DNA from 2 places in the Streptomyces sp. NBC_01498 genome. Region 2 is predicted to be linked to the other one. Evidence: predicted binding sites of a transcription regulator. Region 2 holds the regulator's gene; the other holds the start of a gene.
The links. Region 2 encodes HspR, which represses chaperone genes until heat shock. Its sites were predicted from a motif close to TTGAGNNNNNNNNNCTCAA; they were not measured.

Region 1: a site for HspR is predicted at 2,193-2,211, ahead of lon (endopeptidase La). Genes of this name have one in related genera too.

What each region holds. Positions count from the first base shown of each region.
Region 1 is NZ_CP109598.1:2,113,628-2,117,033, reverse strand. It holds gene OG875_RS08725 (HAMP domain-containing sensor histidine kinase) at 1-76, opposite strand, end outside; gene OG875_RS08720 (response regulator transcription factor) at 265-1,002, opposite strand; gene OG875_RS08715 (spermidine synthase) at 1,111-1,875, opposite strand; gene lon (endopeptidase La) at 2,236-3,406, shown strand, end outside.
Region 2 is NZ_CP109598.1:3,321,002-3,324,407, forward strand. It holds gene OG875_RS14075 (helix-turn-helix transcriptional regulator) at 1-280, shown strand, start outside; gene OG875_RS14080 (helix-turn-helix transcriptional regulator) at 535-1,512, shown strand; gene OG875_RS14085 (heat shock protein transcriptional repressor HspR) at 1,641-2,117, opposite strand; gene dnaJ (molecular chaperone DnaJ) at 2,122-3,327, opposite strand; gene grpE (nucleotide exchange factor GrpE) at 3,405-3,406, opposite strand, start outside.

The sequences.
Region 1 (3,406 bases), 1.2 Mb from region 2:
AGCGCAGCTCGGTCTCGGTGCGCAGCGCCACCATCAGCAGCCCCGTGGTGATGAGCACGGAGACCACGACGAGCATGCCGAGCTTCGTCTTGATGGAGAACGGCCGCAGCCCGCCGGTCTCGGGCCCGCCCAGCGCCTGATGCCCGGACCGGATACGGGCGGGGCCCTTCCGCGCGGGGCGCGGCGCGCGCGGCGCACGGCCACCGCAGACCGCCGTCCCCCCGGGGCTCTCGGCCCTGTCCTCCCCGCCGACCGGCGACCGGCTCATGGCGCCGGTGTCTCCAGCGCGTACCCGACCCCGTGCACCGTACGGATGCGCTCGGCGCCGATCTTCCGGCGCAGCGCCTTGATGTGGCTGTCGACCGTACGGGTGCCCGAGGCGTCCGCCCAGTCCCACACCTCGGCCAGCAGCTGCTCCCGCGACAGCACGGCACGCGGGGTGTTGGCCAGACAGACCAGCAGGTCGAACTCGGTGGGCGTCAGGTGCACGTCCTCGCCGCGCACCCGCACCCGGCGCTGCGCGTGGTCGATCTCCAGCTCACCGAGGCGCAGGATGCCGCTGCGGGGCGTCACGGCGGCGAGCGCCGCGCGCTCCACCCGGCGCAGCAGGACATGCACCCGGGCCGCCAGCTCCCGCATCGAGAACGGCTTCGTCATGTAGTCGTCGGCCCCGACGCCGAGGCCCACCAGCATGTCGGTCTCGTCGTCGCGCGCCGTCAGCATCAGCACGGGCACGGGGCGCTGCGCCTGGACACGGCGGCAGACCTCCAGGCCGTCGAAGCCGGGCAGCATCACGTCGAGCACCATCAGATCGGGCTGCCACGCCTCGGCGGCGTCCACGGCGGCCGGGCCGTCGACCGCGGTCTGGACGACGAAGCCCTCGGCGCGCAGCCGGGCCGCGATGGCGTCCACGATCGTCGCGTCGTCCTCGACCACGAGCACCCGGCGCTGCGCGCCGGGAGTGGCCGCGACCCCGTTCTGGCTGGTGTGTGTCTGCTCCATCGCCCCGCCCCTGGTACGTTCCGCGATCCGTGTTCCTGGGACTCCCGCCCCGTGCGGAGGCGTATCCCGTGTGTGGGGAGCAGCGTAGAGGCACCGGAGGGGTCCCGGCTACGCAGGGCGAATGCCGAGATGCACCACGTCAGGCACTCCCCGGGCAACTGTGATCTCTTCCGTCCTAACCCCGGTGAAACCGGCATTCCGCAGCGCTTCCTCGAACGCGGGCGAGGGCTGCGCGGACCACACGGCGAGGACGCCGCCGGGATTGAGCCGCTCCAGGCAGGCGGCCAGTCCGCCGGGCGCGTAGAGGCCCGCGTTCTCGTCGGTGACGGTCCAGCCGGGCCCGTTGTCGATGTCGAGACAGAGGGCGTCGTAGCGGTCGATGTGCTCGCCGGTCTCCCGCGCCTCCTCGGTCGCCGTACGGAGGTGGCCGACCAGGTCGGTGTGGAGGATCACCGTGCGCGGGTCGCCGAGCGCGGCGCCGGAGATACGGGCGAGCGGCCCCCTGTGGTGCCAGTCGATGACGGCCTGTTCGCGCTCCACGACCACGATCCGGCCCCAGCGCGGGTCGGCTGCGGCGTGCGCGAGGGAGAAGCCGACGCCGAGCCCGCCGATGAGCACGGTGGGCCGGCCGTCGCGGCGGTCGGGGGCGAGGCTCGCCTGCGCGGCGTCGATCAGCAGCCGCTCGGAGCGCCCGTCGGAGGTGTCCATCAGGAACGTGCCGTTGGCGATGATCTCGTGGACGTCCCCGCTGTCGGCGCCGTCGCCGGGCCGCCGCCGCAGGACGATCTCGCCGTACGGCCCGTCCCGCCGGTCGAGGGTGACGGGGCGGCCGTCGCCGCTGTCGGACAGGGGGCCGGGCGCGGGATCGGACAAGCGGTCGGACAGGCGGTCGGGCGCGGGGTCGGGCACGGGGAAGTCTCCTTGTTCTCTGTTGGTTCTCCGTGTCCACCGCGTTCTGCGCGTTCTGCGCGTTCTGCGCGCCGAGCACGTCGTACGCGCCGCACGCGCCGTGCGCCGTCACGGGGACCGGAACCAGGGCCATCCTCGCGGGGGCGCGGGGGCGCGGCCAAACCGGTTCGGGAGGCGTGTGCCCGGCGGAGGTCCGGACAGTCCGGACGGTCATGGCGCCGGGATCGCTCAGAGCGAACACCCTCCCCCCGTATCGGGGAACAACCCCGGGCTCATAAGCATTGAGTCTGCATAGCTCAACTTTTTGCTGCCGAAGGGGAGACCATGGCTGCCACGTCCACACCGCTCACCCTGCCCGTGCTGCCGCTCGACGACGAGGTCGTGCTGCCCGGAATGGTGGTGCCGCTGGATCTGTCCGACGCCGACGTGCGGGCCGCCGTCGAGGCCGCCCAGGCCGCCGCCCGTGACACCCCCGACGGGGGGAAGCCGAAGGTGCTGCTCGTGCCGCGGCTGGACGGTGCCTACGCCGGGACCGGCGTCCTCGGGACGGTCGAACAGGTCGGCCGGCTCTCCGACGGCGACCCCGGCGCCCTGATCCGCGGCCGGGGCCGCGTCAGGATCGGCTCCGGTACGACCGGGCCCGGCCGGGCCCTGTGGGTGGAGGGGTTGCCGGTCGAGGAGACCGTTCCCGACCCGCTGCCCGGGTCCGTCACCGAACTGATCAAGGAGTACAAGGCCCTCGCCACCGACTGGCTGAAGAAGCGCGGCGCCTGGCAGGTCGTGGACCGGGTCCAGCAGATCGACGACGTCTCGCAGCTCGCCGACAACGCCGGTTACTCGCCGTTCCTCAGCACCGCCCAGAAGGTCGAGCTGCTGGAGACCGCCGACCCGGTCGCCCGGCTGAAGACCGCGACCGACCAGCTCCGCGAGCACTTCGCCGAGCAGGACGTCGCCGAGTCCATCGCCAAGGACGTCCAGGAGGGCGTCGACAAGCAGCAGCGCGAGTTCCTGCTGCGGCGCCAGCTCGACGCCGTACGCAAGGAGCTGTCCGAGCTCAACGGCGACCCCGGCGACGAGTCCGACGACTACCGCTCCCGGGTGGAGGCCGCCGATCTGCCCGAGAACGTCCGGGACGCCGCGCTCAAGGAGGTCGACAAGCTGGAGCGGTCCTCCGACCAGAGCCCCGAGGGCTCCTGGATCCGCACCTGGCTGGACACCGTCCTCGAACTGCCGTGGAACGAGCGGTCTGAGGACGCGTACGACATCCGGGGCGCCCAGCGCGTCCTCGACGCCGAGCACGCGGGCCTGGAGGACGTGAAGGAACGCATCACGGAGTACCTGGCTGTCCGCAAGCGCCGCGACGACCGCGGCCTCGGCGTGGTCGGAGGCCGCAGAGGCGGCGCCGTCCTCGCCCTCGTCGGCCCGCCCGGCGTCGGCAAGACCTCGCTCGGCGAGTCCGTCGCGCACGCCATGGGCCGTTCGTTCGTGCGTGTCG
Region 2 (3,406 bases):
TCTCGTCGGTGTCTTCGAGCAGTTCTGGCTCCACGGGACGCCCTGGGACGACCAACTGTCCTACGCGCCCGAGCTGGACGGCATCACCAGCATCCAGCGGTCCATCGCCAAACTCCTGGTCGACGGCCACGTCGACGAGGCCATCGCGCGCCGGCTCGGCATGAACGTACGCACCTGCCGGGCGCACATCGCCAAGCTCAACACCACGCTCGGAAGCGGCAGCCGGGCGCAACTCGGCTATCTCATCGCCCAGTCGGGAATCCTGGACCAGGACCACTGACCCGTTACCCCCGTTCCGTCCGCCGCCCGGTCCGCGCACGACACCACGCCCCTGGACAGGGGCGTGGCCGCGCCGGGGGGTGAACGGCCGCGGCCCTCGGGCGCGTCGGGGATGCGTGCGCGGGGAGGTGTGCGCGGGGAGTCGACCACTCCCAGCCACCGGCAAGCGTCCCCCGGTAGTTAGACTCGCACCACCGCCATCTTCCTGCACTGCAGAAAAAGGGGGGTGCCCAAGTGGCAGGAACCGCACCAAAGTTGACCCATCCGCACAGCGAGCGGGAGCTGTGCGACGCGGCCGTGCCCCTCTACACGGAGGCGCTGCGCGAGGGTGGTGTCCGCCGCGACCGGCTGACCGCCGCGCCCTGCCTGCTGGACATGGCGCTGCTGCGTCCGGACCCGGACGATCCCCAGTGGCTGCGCGCGGTGCCCCCGTCGGCCGCCCTGGCCCATCTGCTGCTGCCCATCACACGGGAGATCCACGAACGCGTACGGCTCACGACCCTGCTGGCCGACTCCCTGGCACCACTGGCGGCCGTGCCGAGCGCCGACCCCAATCTCTCCATCACGGTCCTCGAAGGCGTCCCCCGCATCAAGTCGGCCCTCCGGGAGGCGTCGGCCGCCGCGACGTCGGAGATCCTCACGGCGCAGCCCGGCGGCAACCGTACGAAGGAAGCCATGGAACAGGGCCTCAGGAACTCCCTGGCGGCCATCGAGCGGGGCGCGCGGCTGCGCCACGTCTACCAGCACCCGGCGCGCTACAGCCCGCACCTCAAGGAGTATCTGACGCGGGTGCCGGCCGACCGGCTGGAGGTGCGCACCGTCGAGCAGACCGTCGAGCGGCTGATCATCATCGACCGTGAGGTGGCGCTCATCCCCGCCGACCCCGACCGGACGACGGCTCTGGAGATCCGGCACCCCGGTCTGGTGACCTATCTCGTCCAGGTCTACGACGTGCTGTGGGCGCAGGGCACCCCGCTGACGGAACAGCTCACGGCGCCCGCGCCGCGGGCCCCGGTCACCCAGGTCCAGCGCGGCATCGCCCGGCTCCTCGTCGAGGGCACCAGCGACGAGGTGGTGGCCCGCCGGATGGGCATCAGCGTCCGTACCTGCCGCTCCCACATCGCCAAGCTGATGCAGGCCCTCAACGCCTCCACGCGCACCCATCTGGGCGCCCTGCTGGCCCGGTCGGGCCTGGCCGACCCCCAGCCGCCCCAGCCTCCCGGAACCCCCTGAGGACGCCGACGGCGGCCGGGGCACGCGAAAGGCCCGCCGCCCACCGGGAGTTCCCGACGGACGACGGACCCGAACAGCTCAGTCGCCGGCTCGTGCCGGCCGATCCCCGAAGATCCGCCGGACAGTCCCTAGTCGGACGACAGCTTCGGCTTCGGGCGCCACACCACCAGCGCGCTGGTCTGCTGCACGTCCTGGTACGGCACCAGGTCCCGCCGGTACGACGCGTGGACCTGGGCCTCGCGCTGGCGCATCGCCGCCGCCGCGCCGTCCACCGCCGCGCCGAGTTCCGCCACGCGGGCCTGGAGCGCGGCGACCTGGTTCTCCAGTTCGATGATCCGCTTGATGCCGGCCAGATTGATACCCTCGTCCTGCGACAACTGCTGCACCTGGCGCAGCAGTTCGATGTCGCGTGCCGAGTAACGCCTGCCGCGGCCCGCCGTCCGGTCCGGCGAGACCAGACCCAACCGGTCGTACTGACGCAGGGTCTGCGGATGCAGCCCCGACAGCTGAGCCGCCACCGAGATGACGTACACCGGCGACTCGTCGGTCAGTTCGAAGGCCCGGTTGAACGATGACTGCGGTCGACGCCGCCCGACCCCGTCCATGGAGTCACGCTCCCTTCGCTGCCTGGAACAGCTCGTCCCGCGGGTTCTCCCCCGCGGTCGCCTTCCGGTAGGACTCCAGCGCGTCACGAGCCTCGGCACCGAGTTCCTTGGGAACGACCACCTCGACGGTGACGAGGAGATCGCCGCGACTGCCGTCCTTGCGTACGGCACCCTTCCCCCGGGCGCGCATCGTACGTCCGTTGGGGGTGCCCGCGGGCAGTTTCAGGGTGACCGGCGGACCGCCCAGCGTCGGGACCTTCACCTCGCCGCCGAGCGCCGCCTCCACGAAGGTGACCGGCACCGTGACGGTGAGGTTGTCGTCCTTGCGGCCGAAGACCGGGTGCGAGCCGACGTGGACCACCACGTACAGATCGCCCCCGGGACCGCCGCGCTCGCCCGGCGCGCCCTTGCCGCGCAGCCGGATCCGCTGGCCGTCGCTGACGCCCGCCGGGATGCGGACCTGCATGGTCCGCGAGGACCGGGCACGGCCGCTGCCCTTGCAGACGTCGCACGGGTCCTGGGCGATCAGCCCACGGCCCTTGCAGTCCACGCAGGGGTCGGTCAGCGAGAAGCCGCCGCCCGAGCCGCGCGACACCTGACCGGTGCCGACACAGGTCGGGCAGACCCTCGGTGAGCCGTTCTTGTCGCCGGTGCCCGAACACGCCTTGCAGGGGGCCTGGCTGGACATCCGGAGCGGGACCGTGGCCCCGTCGACCGCCTCGGTGAAGCTGAGCGTCACCTCGGACTCGATGTCCTGGCCCCGGCGCGGCTGCGTCCGCGTGCCGGTGCCGGGCCCGCCTCTGTTGAAGAGGCCGCCGAACACGTCCCCGAGTCCGCCGCCGAAGCCGCCCGCGCCGCCCTGGCCCTGGCCCTGCGGCCCGCCGCCCTGGGGGCCGCCTCCGAAGAGGTCCCCCAGGTCGAAGTTGAAGGACCCGCCGCCGGCGCCGGGGCCGGCCCGGAAGCCGCCCCCGTTGCCGAAGAGCGAGCGGGCCTCGTCGTACTCCTTGCGCCGCTTGGGGTCACCGAGGATGTCGTTCGCCTCGGAGATCTCCTTGAAGCGCTCCTCGGCCTTGACGTCGCCCTTGTTGGCGTCCGGGTGGAACTCGCGGGCGAGCTTCCGGTACGCCTTCTTGATCTCGGCCTCGGTGGCGTCCTTGGGGACGCCGAGAACCTTGTAGTAGTCCTTCTCCACGAAGTCCTTGGTACTCATTCCCGACGTCCCTCCTCACTGCCCGTCATGCGTACTGCCCGTCCGTGCCGCCACCGGGACCCGTGGGCCCCGGCACGTC